DNA from 3 places in the Cupriavidus sp. USMAA2-4 genome. Region 2 is predicted to be linked to each of the others. Evidence: predicted binding sites of a transcription regulator. Region 2 holds the regulator's gene; each other region holds the start of a gene.
The links. Region 2 encodes LexA, which represses DNA repair genes until DNA is damaged. Its sites were predicted from a motif close to ACTGTATNNNNATACAGT; they were not measured.

Region 1 (4,459 bases), on a different replicon from region 2:
GCCGAAGCGCAGCGCCAGCAGGCCCAGCACCGGATAGACGGCGAGCGCGTCCTTGACCACGCCGTAGCTGCTGCCCCAGACGGCGGCAACGGTCAGCAGCATCAGGTCGGGCAGCAGGGAGGCGGTGGCGGTTCTGGCGGACATGGCAGGCAGGACGGACAGGGCAGGATCGGAGGACGCGCGATGGCGCGGGAACGTGGCCGGCCGCCGGGCTCAGGTGCGCAGGCGGGCGGACGGAGAGCATTGTCTTGTATTGCATGGATGGTGATAATCCGGTCGTCGTGCAAATCTTTTATGCCTGTCTCGCACAGATCGGCCAGCCCTGCCGGCGCGCGCGCGTCCCTGGCAGGGACGCCGGAAAGCGCATCGACGCATGCATCGGCGCACGCATCGGCGCATACAGCGGCAAAGAATCCGCCAAGGAACCCGCAATGAACCCCAACGAGCTGTTTGCGCTGCTGCCCGACATGGCCGTGTTCGCCCGCGTGGTCGATGCCGGCAATTTCTCGCTGGCGGCGCGCCAGCTCGGCACCACGCCGTCGACGGTCAGCCGGCAGATCAAGCGGCTGGAAGACGCGCTGGCCACGCGCCTGCTGGAGCGCTCGACACGCAAGGTGCGTGTCACCGCCTCGGGCGAGCAGGTCTACCGCCACTGCCGCGAGCTGGTCGGCGCGGCGGCCGGTGCCGTCGATGCGGCCGGCGCCCTGGCGGCGCGGCCGGCCGGGCGCGTCAGCCTGAGCGCGCCGACCGCCTACGCCAAGACCGTGATCCATCCGCTGGTGCCGGATTTCCTGCGCGCCTGTCCCGATGTGGACCTGCGGCTGGTGTTTTCCGATGCCACGCTGGATCCGCTCGACGACGACCTCGACCTGGTGATCCGCCTGACCGACCAGCCGCCACCCGGCCTGGCCGGCCGGCGCCTGGGCCGCGTCGAGTGGGTGCTGTGCGCATCGCGCGCCTATCTCGCCGCGCGCGGCGAGCCGCGCCATCCGCGCGAGCTGGCCGCGCACGACTGCCTGTTCCTGGGCGAGACGGCCGATGACAAGCGCTGGCGCTTCCGCCGCACGGCGCCGGCCGAGGCGGCGGCACCGGTGAGCGTGGAGGTGCGCGGGCGCTATGCCGCCAACCACGCCAGCGCGCGGCTGGAGGCGGCGCAGCAGGGACTGGGCATCGCCAGCCTGCCGGACTTCGCCGCCGCGCAGGCGCTGCAGCGGGGCGAGGTGGTGCGCGTGCTGGCCGACTGGACCCTGGAGGCGCGCGCCTACGTGGGCACGGTCTGGCTGCTGCATCCGCCCAACCGCTTCCTGCCGCCCAAGGTCAGGGCGCTGATCGACTTCCTGGATGCCCGTTTGCGCGCCCCGCGTTGAGCGGCGGCCAGGAGAGAAAGGCAGAGGGGAGAAAGGCCGGGGTGTGCGGCCGGCCCGCGGCGTCCATGGCCGTGCGCCGGCCCGGCTCAGCCGCCGTCCGCCGCGTCGAACGGCAGTTCGGCCTGGATCGGCAGCGCTGCCAGCCCCGCCGCTTCCTCCACCGGCAGCAGCGCGCTGACGCGCACGCCCAGCAGCCGCAGCTTGCGGTCGAGCGGCACGCGGCGCAGGCATTCGGTGGCCGCGCGGCGAATGGCCGCGCCGTCGGCCGAGGGCTCCGGCAGGGTCAGGTCGCGCGTCACCGTGCGGAAATCGTCATAGCGCAGCTTGATGCCGATGGTGCGCCCGACATAGCCCTTGCGCCGCAGGTCGTCCGCCACGCGCAGGCATAGCCCCGTGAAGGCTTCCGACAGCAGCGGGCGGTCGCGGCGCGGGTGCAGGTCGCGTTCGAAGGTGGTCTCGCGGCTGATCGACTTGGGCTCGGAACTGACCACCACGGCCCGCTCGTCGAAGCCCTGCGCCGTCTGCGCCAGCCAGGCGGTGTAGCTGCGGCCGAAATGCTCCTGCAGCAGCCCCAGGTCGGCGCGCGCCAGCTCGCCCACGGTGCCGATGCCCAGCGCGGCCAGCTTCTCGCTCGCCTTGGGCCCGATGCCGTTGACCTTGCGCACCGGCAGCGGCCAGATGCGCAGCGGCACGTCTTCCATGCGCAGCAGCGTCAGTCCGTCCGGCTTGTCCAGCTCGGAGCCGATCTTGGCCAGCAGCTTGTTCGGCGCCACGCAGATCGAGCAGCTCAGGCCGGTGGCTTCGCGCACGGCCTGCTTGATGCGCCCGGCAACCTCGGCGGCCTCGCCCTGCACCGCGCTCAGGTCGATGTAGATCTCGTCGATGCCGCGGTCCTCGATCTGGTCGGTGAAGCGCGCCACCGCCGCCTTGAACAAGCGCGAGTAGTGGCGGTAGGCCTCGAAGTCGGTCGGCAGCAGGATCGCGTCCGGGGCGAGCTGGGCGGCCTTCATCATACCCATGGCGGAGAACACGCCGAAGGCGCGCGCTTCGTAGGTCGAGGTAGTGACCACGCCCCGTCCGACGTAGTCGCGCAGGCGCGCGAAGCGGCGGCTGCCGTCGGCCAGCACCTCCGGCACGGCATTGCGCCCGCCGCCGATCACCACCGGCTGGCCGCGCAGTTCGGGGTAGCGCAGCAGCTCGACCGACGCGTAGAAGGCGTCCATGTCGAGGTGGGCGATGCGGCGGGTGGCGGACAGCATGACGGCTGGGCGGCGAGGCGGGCGGAGGGGTGCGTGGCAGCATGCGGCCACGGCTTCCAGTTGACTGTATGAATATACAGTATATGGGAAATTTCCCCGCTGGACGATAGGACCTGGCCCAACGCCCCGGCGCCCGCGCCGGCCGCGCCGCGCACTCAGCCCTGCCGGCCGATATCGTGGACGATCTGTCCCGCGCTCAGCGTGTTGATCTTCTCGGAGGGGATGTCCATCAGGATGCGGCTGCGTTCCGGCGACAGCAGCACCGTCAGGTGCTGCACCGGGAGCTCCGCGGGATCGTGCAGCAGGCGCACCAGCTTCAGCAGCGGCGCGCCGACTTCGGTGCGCAGCCAGCGGGCACAGCGGGGATCGGCAGCCTGGGCGCTGATTTCCTGCACCACGCGGCCGAACTTCACCCCTTGCGCCATCAGGATCTCGAACAGCGCATGCTTGCGCAGCGCTGCCGCCGAGACCCGCTTGCCCAGCGCGGCCGGCACCCAGGCGTCGGTCAGCATGACCGGCTCGCCCTGCAGGCTGCGCAGGCGCAGGGCATGCACGGCGTGCTCGCCGGGCGCGAGCTGCAGCAGCGCGGCGATATCCGGCGGCGGCTCGGCCTGGGCCACCTCGAGCACCTCGACCTCGGTTTCCAGCGCCGCGCGGCGCAGGCTGTCGATCATGCCCAGGCTGGGACTGCTGCGCCCCGCCGGCGTGCCGGCGCGCACGAAGGTGCCGAGGCCGTGGCGCCGCTCCACCAGCCCGAGCGCGGCGAGGTCGGCCAGCGCGCGCCTTACCGTGATGCGCGAGACGCCGAAGCGCTCGCAGATCGCCTCTTCCTTGGGCAGCGCGCCGGTCTGCGCGTAGACGCCGCGCGAGATCTCGTCGCGCAGCACCAGGAAGAGCTGCCGGTGCAGGGAGGTACCAGGGATGCGGGGCAGCGGGGCGGGCGTTGCGTCAGCGGTGTTGCGGGGCATGGGGTGATGGATCGGTGGCGTCGGGGAGCATAGCACAAGGGTGGCGCGGATCCCTGGCCGCTCCGCCCGGTTCCGGTTGACCTTGCTGGTTAGTTGTTATTAGAATATAAACACATAAACACAGGCGAGAGGCACACGCTGCCCCGGTCCCCCGTCCCGGGGGCATTCGCCTACCCGCAAGAGGAGACCGCCCGCACCATGCACCCCGCCACCTTGTTGCGCCAGCGCCTGCAGGCGCCCGGCATGCTGATCGCGCCGGGCGCCTATGACGCCATCGGCGCGCGCCTGATCGAGCAGGCCGGCTTCGCCGCCGCCTACATGACCGGAGCCGGGACCTCGGCCGCGCGCGGCTTTCCCGATTTCGGCCTGCTGACCCTGAGCGAGATGGTGGAGAACGCCGCGGTGATGGCGCGCGCCATCGCCATCCCGCTGATCGCCGACGCCGATACCGGCTACGGCAACGAACTGAACGTGACGCGCACCGTGCGCGAGTACGAGAGCCGCGGCGTGGCCGGCATCCATATCGAGGACCAGGTCGCGCCCAAGCGCTGCGGCCACCTCGACGGCAAGGAGGTGGTTTCGCGCGAAGCCTTCGTCTCGCTGGTGCGGGCGGCGGCGCAGGCGCGCCGCACGGCGGATTTCGTCATCATCGCGCGCACCGACGCGCGCGCCGTGCTGGGCCTGGACGAGGCCATCTGGCGCGCCAAGGCGGCGCTCGCCGCCGGCGCCGACATGGCCTTCGTCGAAGCCGCGCAGACGCTGGAGGAAGTGGCCGCGGTGCCGGCCCGCGTGCAGGGCCCCTGCCTGCTCAACGTGGTGCCCGGCGGGCGCACGCCGATCTTCGACCTGCGCGAGGCCGAGGCCA
Region 2 (4,459 bases):
GTTGCGATGCTTGCGGGCCAGGAAGCCTTCGCAGTCGAGCAGCGTGCCCAGCGGCATGCGCTCCAGGCGCTGGCCGACCGGGCCGATGCCCATCGCCGCGATGGCGAACTCGATCTGCCGGGGAATCTGCGCCTCGACCACCTCGCCAGCGTGCTGCAGCAAGCAGTTCACGACAGGCACGCCGGCCGGCGTGTAGCGCAGGGCTTCGCGTTCGACTAGGGTCGCGGACAGCCGCAACTGGTTCAACGCGCGCCTCCTTGCTGGTCCCGGGCCACCCTGCCGATCCGGCCGGGCAGCGCTCTAGCGCACCGCACCGCCGATCAGGCGGCCTGGCTCTCGCTGCTTTGTTGCGCGGCCTTGCGGGCTTCTTCGCGCTGCACTTCCTTCATCATCGGCGAGGGAGCGGTTTCGGCCTTCTTGGTCTGGACGATCAGGTGACGCAGCACCGCATCGTTGAACTTGAACGCGTGTTCGAGTTCGGCCAGGGTTTCCTTGCCGCATTCGATGTTCAGGCAAACGTAGTGAGCCTTGGCCAGCTTCTGGATCATGTAGGCCAGTTGGCGACGACCCCAGTCTTCCACGCGGTGAACCTGGCCATTCTGCGAGGTGACCAGCGACTTGTAACGCTCGATCATCGCGGGCACTTGTTCGCTCTGGTCCGGATGGACGATAAAGACGATTTCGTAATGACGCATTGACGCTCCTTTTGGGATGAGCCACCCGGGCGTCACGTCCGGTGCGGCAAGGTTGGATAGCCTGCCATTATAGCCCGCAGCAAGCTGGCACGGCAAGCAGACTGCCCGCTCAGCACTGCGCGAAGCACTGCTGCAGCCGGCCAGGGTCCGCCGCCAGCCGAGGATCCCGAGCCAGAGCGAGCAACAGCAGCGCGCGCGCCTTGTAGGGATTCAGGTCACCCGCGGAGACGAACAGGCCGGCGCCAGGATTCGGCAGTGCCGGAATCGATACATGGCCCGCACCGGTGCGAGAACTGCGCACCACCGCGACACCTGCGCGCGCCGCGTCGGCCAGCGCGGCAGCCAGCGCCTCGTGAATCGAACCGTTCCCCGCCGCCGCCACCACCAGGCCCGCCGCGCCGGCAGCCACCAGCGCGTCGACGACGATACGGGAGGGCTGCGCATAGCTCGGCACAATTTCCACCAGCGGCCACTCCCCGGCTGGCAGCGGCCAGGACCGCTCGACCCGGCGCAATGGCGCGCGCATGAAGCTCACCAGCTCATCCTGGACGAAACCGAGCGGGCCGCCCACCGGCGACACGAAGGCATCGACCGCCGAGGTATGTGCCTTGACGACATCCCGCGCAGCATGGATCTGCTGGTTCAGCACCACCAGCACGCCACGGCCGCACGCCTCCGGATGGGCCGCCACACGCACGGCATCGAGAAGATTGAGCGGGCCATCCGCCGACAGGGAGGTCGAAGGCCGCATGGCCGCGGTCATCACTACGGGAACCGGTACCGCACAGGACAGGTGCAGCAGCATGGCCGTCTCTTCCAGGGTATCGGTACCGTGAGTCACCACCACACCCGCCACATCGGGCTGGGCGCACCAGAATGCCACGCGCGCCTGCAGTCTGGCCCACAGCGCAAAGCCCATGTCCTTGCTGTCGACCTGGGCCACCTGCTCGGCCTCCAGGCGCGCCACCGACTTCAACGCCGGCACGGCATCCAGCAGCGCCGTCACCGGCACCGTGGCTGCCTGGTAATGCGCACTGCTGGCCGCGCTGGCGGCGGAACCGGCGATGGTGCCGCCGGTGGCAAGCACGACGATGCGGGGAAGCTTGGACATATCAGGGCGGGAACACGGGTGAGCCGCGATTGTAACCGTACGCCCAACCACCATCACTCCGCCGCACCGGCCACAGGTCGCGCAAATTCCACTTGCACTTCGTCACATACTGTATAAAATCACAGCATACTGTTTAAACATACAGTACCCCTGACACCAAGAACAAAGCGGCGACTCCATGGCAACCCTGACTCCGCGGCAACAACAGATCTTCGACCTGATCCGCAACACGATCCGCCGCACCGGCTTTCCGCCTACGCGCGCAGAAATCGCCGCGGAGTTCGGCTTCTCCTCCCCGAATGCCGCCGAGGAACATCTGCGGGCACTGGCGCGCAAGGGCGTGATCGAGTTGACCCCGGGCGCCTCGCGCGGCATCCGCCTCAAGGTCTCGCGCAGCGATTCGGAAACACCGGACCAGTTCACATTGCCGATGGCCGGCGTGATGCAACTGACCCTGCCGCTGGTCGGCCGCGTCGCGGCAGGCAGCCCCATCCTCGCCGCCGAGCACATCGACCGGCAGTATCAGGTGGATGCCTCGGTCTTCGACGAACAGCCCGACTATCTGCTGCGCGTGCGCGGCCTCAGCATGCGCGATGCCGGCATCCTCGACGGCGACCTGCTCGCAGTCAAGCGCGCCAGCGAGGCCAGCAACGGCAAGATCGTGGTAGCACGCCTTGGCGAGGACGTCACTGTCAAACGCTTCAAGCGACGAGGCGACAGCATCGAGCTGATTGCCGAGAACCCCGACTACCCCAACATCCTCGTGAAACCGGGAGAAGAAGAGTTCTCTCTCGAGGGTATCGCGGTCGGACTGATCCGTCCGGCCGGCTTCTAGCGCAGCCGGCCCGACCCCTCGCCGCCGCCAGGTCTGCAGCGTGGCGGCACCTGCCTCACCGTTCCGAAGGCGCCCGCCGACGCTGGCGCCATCCCCCGACTATTGTCAATCGACAGGTGCAACCATGCCGCAAGCCAATACCATCTCCGCCCGCCGCCCGGTCAAGCCAGTGCCTTTCCGCCAATGCAAGGGCGTGCGCATCTACCAAGGCGCGCAGCGCCGCACCATGGTCGGCAGCATGGCCGCCATCTGCCGCATGCTGGAGTTGGCCGAGCCGGCCAAGCTGCACGTCTGAGCCTGCGCGGCACCCGAGTACGCACGGGTACGTGACAGGCGCGGCTCGCCGTGCCGTGCCTGTCACGCCGGGCATTCGCTTTGCCGCATTCGCTTTGCCGCGCATCTGCTTTGCATGATGCACGACGGCGCCCGAGCAATCGCATGCCCGAGCGGTCGTCGCGCACCAACGATTCCGCGATGTTCCAGGCGCCTTCAATCCGCGTCCAACCCTCTGCCTATGCCAGGCAATGCGTAGGGTGCCCCTCCCTTGATGCACACTCCGCCCCTCGTTCGAAGGGGGCATTTCCGTATCTTTACCGTTGTTTGCAATTGCAGCGGCGCGCAGCACGTCAGTGCCGGCGAGATTCGCGTGCCGGCTCGCTAGAATGGCCGCTGACATCGGATTAGCGCCGCACCGGCAGCAGCTCCATCTGCGGGGTCGCCGGCAAGACTGACAGGCGCTCGTACGCGCCGCGCTGCTGCATTGCCGAGGCATACCACGCTGCCTGCCTCGGCACACCGACCACCCTCCGGACAGCGCTCCCGGCCACCACAACGACTACAGATCGGGGACCTCGCTTGCCGCTTCAAACTGTCCAGGTTCTGGCCTTGGGCAATCCCGCCATCGCCACGCTGCTATCCCTGTGCTTCCTGCTGGCCTGGAGCTACGAGCGCGCGCAGCGTCACCTGCTGATGTTCTGCGCATCGTTCCTGATCTATGCCTTGGCCGCGTCAGCGCAGATCCTGCAACTGCCGCGCGACGCTGGCGTGAACCTGCTGCTGTCCTGCGCGCTCTACCTGGGTAGCACCCTGTTGCTGTTGCGCGGCGTCGTAGCACGCGCCGACGCGCAGTTCGATGCCGTGCCGCTGACCACGCTGGCCTGTCTGCAGTTGATCGCGCTGGCGTACTTCCACTATGCCGACGACCAGATCGCGGCACGCATCTACATACTCCACGGCGGCATCGCAGTGATGCTGCTGACCGGCGTCGCGCGGCTTGGCAAACTGCGCCTGGGCGCCGCCGTCGACCGCGCGCTGTATTGGATCCTGCTGGCGTTTGCGCTGAGCTTCGTGCCACGCTCGGCACTGACCATCACATCCGCCGCGTCCGGCAACGCCGACTCACTAGCGCACTCGCCCTTCTGGATCGCACTGCAGCTCAGCCTGGTACTGTTCGGCATCGTGCTCGGCCTGGCCCTGCTCGCAGGCGCCATGTCCGACGTGATCGACAAGCTGCGCGAGGAACGCGACACCGATCCCCTGACCCGCCTCCACAACCGCCGTAGCTTCGAGGTGCTGGCTGAGCGCGAGATTCCGCCCCGCCAAGACCAGCCGCTCAGCGTGCTGCTCTGCGATATCGATCACTTCAAGCACATCAACGACACCCACGGCCACGTCGCAGGCGACACGGTCCTGTCGGAATTCGGCCACCTGGTCCTCGCAAGCATCCGCCATCGGGACATTGCAGGCCGCATCGGCGGCGAAGAGTTCGCCATCCTTCTGCCCGGCACCGACGTTGCGAGCGCGCTGCACCTGGCCGAA
Region 3 (4,459 bases), 2.1 Mb from region 2:
GGTTGGCCAGCAGGCCGGACTGCATGGCCGCCAGGGCCTCGCCACGGCGGACGGCATCGTCATCGGGCAGCGTCACCACACCCACGGCGAACAGCGTCTCGTCGACGCGCGCCGCCTCCATCGTCATCGGCAGGTGGCGGCCGCCGATGGCCACTTCGCGTGCCGCGCTGGACGGCTTGCCCGGATAGAGGGCCGCATAGGCGCCCTCATTGGACAATACCGTGCGCCAGTCGTAGCGCGGCGAGCAGGCCGCGGCAGCGAGCGCCAGCGCGGCCAGCAGGTAGACGGTTCGGCGGGAACGGGACATGGCGGCGGACGGGGACATCCTGGTCGGTCGGGAGCCCCGCGGCACGAGGCCGGAGGGCACGAAGGGCTATTATCCGGGATCGTGCGCTTCTCCGCCCAGATCATGCCGCCCCTCATCTTGTCCACCGCCTTGCCCACCACCCTGTCTACCACCCCGCCCCCTGTCCGCCCCGCCGCGCCGGCAGGCCGCGCGCGGCGCTGGCTGGCCGGGCTGGCCCTGGCCGGTGCCGCGCTGCCGGCCTTGGCGGCGAGCACGCTGCCGGGCGCGACCGATCTCGGCGCCCAGGGGCGCGAGGCCACGCGCCGCGGCGGGCCGCTGGTGCTGCTGCTGTCCCTGCCCGGCTGCGGCTACTGCGAAACCGTGCGGCGCAACTATCTGGGCCCGATGGCTGCCGCCGGCGAGATCACGGCGCGCGAACTGGACATCGGCACCGATGCGCCGCTGCGCGACGCTGACGGCACCATAACCGGCGCACGTGCCTGGGCCCGCGCGCGCGGGCTGGCGTTCGCACCTACCGTGCTCTTCCTCGACGCCCACGGCCGCGAGGCGGCGCCCCCGCTACGCGGCCTGCAGCCGGACTTCTACGGCGCCTACCTCGAACAGCGCCTGGAAGCCGCGCGCGCCGCCCTCGCCGGGCCGCGCTGAGGCAACACTTAGGCAACGCTTAGGCAACACGGAAGCAGCGCGTCCGCGGCGCATCGCTGCGGCAGATTGCCGCAGGATCGCCACCCCCCGGATGCGCGCCGGCAGGCCTGCGCGCGAGGCATTAGAATGTCCGCTGAACCGGCGCTGCCACAGCCCGCGCCTGCCCGCCACCGACGCCTTGCACGACGGAATATGACGACCCCTGCTTCCCCCGCCACGCGCAAGCGCTGGCCGCTGATCGCCACCCTGTTCGTGGTGGCCCTGTTCGGCTGGTTCGGCTATCGCGCCATCACGCCCGCCGCAACCGTGCCGGCGGCCGAGTTCACCCTGCTTTCCGGCCAGAAGATCAGCACCGCCGACCTGAAGGGCAAGGTCTACCTGGTCAACTTCTGGGCCACCAGCTGCGCCACCTGCGTCAAGGAGATGCCCGAGATGGTGCGCACCTATCAGCAGTACAAGGACAAGGGACTGGAATTCGTCGCGGTGGCGATGAACTATGACCCGCCGATGTATGTGATGAATTACGCCCAGACGCGCCAGCTGCCCTTCAAGGTGGCGATGGACGCCGGCGGCACGGCCGCCAAGGCCTTCGGCGACGTGCAGCTGACACCGACCACCTTCGTGGTCGACAAGGATGGCCGCATCTTGAAGCGCTACGTGGGCGAGCCCGAGTGGGATGCGCTGCACAAGCTGCTGGACGGGGCCCTGGCCAAGTCGGCCTGAGCGGTTCCCGGCGGCCCGGACCGCCAGGCGCATACCAGCCGCCCCTCCCGGGCGGCTTTGTTTTTGGCACGCGCCCGCCGGTGAGACGCCGGCGCCATGCGAAGGCCGGCCGCGGGCGGCCGCCACGCCGCACCGGACGCTGCCGGCTTGCGCAGAACCGCTGTATGGATATACAGTTGGCGCCAGCCCGCCGCCGCCATGCCAGCCTCTCCCGACCTCGATCTACTTCCTGCCGACGCCGGCACGGACGCCGCCACCGCGACCGTGCTCCCTGAGCCCGCGCCGGCCGCGCACCTTGCCGACCTCAATCCGGAGCAGCGCGCCGCCGCCGAGCACGATGGCGAGCGCCCGCTGCTGATCATCGCCGGCGCCGGCTCCGGCAAGACCAACACGCTCGCGCACCGTGTCGCCCACCTGGTGCTGTCGGGAACCGACCCGCGCCGCATCCTGCTGCTGACCTTCTCGCGCCGCGCCGCCGCCGAGATGGGCCGGCGCGTCGAACGCATCGTCGACCGTGCCGTCGGCGGCAGCGGCGCCGGACGGGCGGCACTGCAATGGTCGGGTACCTTCCACGCGATCGGCGCCCGCCTGCTGCGCGAATACGCGGAGACGATCGGACTGTCGCCCGCCTTCACCATCAGCGACCGCGGCGACGCCGCCGACCTGATGCACATGGTGCGCCACGATCTCGGCCTGTCCGAGCAGACCGCGCGCTTTCCACGCAAGGAAACCTGCCTGGCCATCTATTCGCGCGCGGTGAATACCCAGGCGCCGCTGGACGAGGTGCTGCGGCGCCATTTCCCGCGCTATGCGATGTGGGAAGAGGCGCTGCGCACCCTGTTCGCCGCCTACGTCGAGGCCAAGCAGGACCAGCAGGTGCTCGACTACGACGACCTGTTGCTCTACTGGGCGCAGGCGCTGGGCGAGCCCGCGCTGGCGGCGGACATGGGCGCACGCTTCGACCATGTGCTGGTCGACGAGTACCAGGACACCAACGCGCTGCAGGCCTCCATCCTGCTCGCGCTCAAGCCCGACGGGCGCGGCCTGACCGTGGTCGGCGACGACGCTCAGTCGATCTACGCCTTCCGCGGTGCCACGGTGCGCAACATCCTCGACTTCCCCGAGCACTTCTCGCCCCCCGCGGCGCGCGTCACGCTGGAGCGCAACTACCGTTCCACCCAGCCCATCCTCGCCGCCGCCAACGCCGTCATCGCCCAGGCCGCGGAACGCTACAGCAAGGAGCTGTGGAGCGAGCGCGCCTCGGCCGAGAAGCCCGGCGTGGTGGTGGTGGCCGACGAGGCCGAGCAGGCACGCTATGTGGTCGAGCGCATCCTGGAGCGGCGCGAGGCCGGGCTGGCGCTGCTGTCGCAGGCGGTGCTGTTCCGTGCGGCCGACCACAGCGCCCAGCTCGAGATCGAACTGACCCGGCGCAACATCCCCTTCGTGAAGTTCGGCGGGCTCAAGTTCCTCGAGTCCGGCCACGTCAAGGATGTGCTGGCCATGCTGCGCTGGCTGCAGAACCCGCGCGACCGCATCGCCGGCTTCCGCGCGCTGCAGCTGCTGCCGGGCTTCGGCCCCAAGACCGCCGGGCGCATGCTCGACGCCATCGCCGTGGCCACCCAACCGCTGTTCGCGCTGGAATCCTTCACGCCCCCCGCGGCCGCGGAACCGGCCTGGGCCGACCTGCTGGCGCTGGCACGCGCGCTGCTGGCACCAGCCTCGTCCTGGCCTGCCGGGTTCGAGCAGGTGGTGGCCTGGTACCTGCCGCACCTCGAACGCATGCATGACGATGCCGCGGCGCGCCAGGCCGACCTGCAGCAACTCGAACGCATCGCCGCGACCTACGCCTCGCGCGAACGCTTCCTCACCGAACTGACGCTCGATCCGCCCGACGCCTCCAGCGATGAATCCGGCGTGCCGCTGCGCGACGAGGACTACCTGATCCTGTCCACCATCCACTCGGCCAAGGGACAGGAATGGAAGGCGGTCTACCTGCTCAATGCCGTGGACGGCTGCCTGCCCTCGGACCTGGCCACCGGCACCACCGAGGAAATCGAGGAAGAGCGCCGCCTGCTCTACGTGGCGATGACGCGCGCGCGCGACCACCTCGACGTGGTGGTACCGCAGCGCTTCTACGTGCACCAGCAGCCAGGCTACGGCGACCGCCACGTCTACGCCTCGCGTACGCGCTTCCTGCCCAATCGCGTGATGGGCAACTTCCACAGCCGCGCCTGGCCACCGCCCCCCCCGGTGGATGCCGCACCGGCACGCAGCGCGCTGCCGGCGGTGGACCTGGCGGCGAAGATGCGCAAGATGTGGCGCTAGCGCTCGTGTGCTGGATCACACCGTTGGCTTCGCTGGGTGTGGCGCCTTGCTAAACCACCCCTCTCCCCCGCCCTTGCCCCGTGCGGGGAGAGGGAGCCAAGACAGTGTGCTTGGCGATTGGTGTTGGTGCACCCTCACCCGCACCTCACCCGCACACACCCTCACCGCTACAACCCGTAGCGCTTGATCTTCTCGTACAGCGTCGCCTTGCCCACCTGCAGCAGGTCGGCGGCCTGGCTGACGGCGCCGCCGGTGCGGGCCAGCGTGTCGGCGATCAGCGCGCGCTCGTAGCGCTCCATGCGCTCCTTGAGCGGCATGCCGTCGTCGGCGGCGGCGGCCGCTGCGCCGCCTTCGGGCACGCCCAGCACCAGGCGGTCGGCGGCATTGCGCAGTTCACGCACGTTGCCGGGCCAGGGACGCTGCATCAGCGCCTGGCGCTGCGCTTCGGCCAGCAGCGGC

Region 1: dinB (DNA polymerase IV) is a predicted target of LexA. The motif match lies at 2,690-2,707, and genes of this name have one in related genera.
Region 3: BKK79_RS08960 (ATP-dependent helicase) is a predicted target of LexA. The motif match lies at 1,835-1,852, and genes of this name have one in related genera.

Annotation. Positions count from the first base shown of each region.
Region 1 is NZ_CP017749.1:3,559,513-3,563,971, reverse strand. It holds gene BKK79_RS35560 (DMT family transporter) at 1-144, opposite strand, end outside; gene BKK79_RS35555 (LysR family transcriptional regulator) at 432-1,367, shown strand; gene dinB (DNA polymerase IV) at 1,454-2,626, opposite strand; gene BKK79_RS35545 (GntR family transcriptional regulator) at 2,782-3,594, opposite strand; gene BKK79_RS35540 (isocitrate lyase/PEP mutase family protein) at 3,793-4,459, shown strand, end outside.
Region 2 is NZ_CP017748.1:4,183,208-4,187,666, reverse strand. It holds gene priB (primosomal replication protein N) at 1-246, opposite strand, end outside; gene rpsF (30S ribosomal protein S6) at 321-695, opposite strand; gene BKK79_RS18630 (asparaginase) at 805-1,806, opposite strand; gene lexA (transcriptional repressor LexA) at 1,985-2,641, shown strand; gene BKK79_RS41135 (hypothetical protein) at 2,766-2,936, shown strand; gene BKK79_RS18620 (GGDEF domain-containing protein) at 3,527-4,459, shown strand, end outside.
Region 3 is NZ_CP017748.1:2,035,010-2,039,468, forward strand. It holds gene BKK79_RS08945 (hypothetical protein) at 1-307, opposite strand, end outside; gene BKK79_RS08950 (thioredoxin) at 410-952, shown strand; gene BKK79_RS08955 (TlpA disulfide reductase family protein) at 1,145-1,675, shown strand; gene BKK79_RS08960 (ATP-dependent helicase) at 1,874-4,000, shown strand; gene BKK79_RS08965 (sigma-54-dependent transcriptional regulator) at 4,168-4,459, opposite strand, start outside.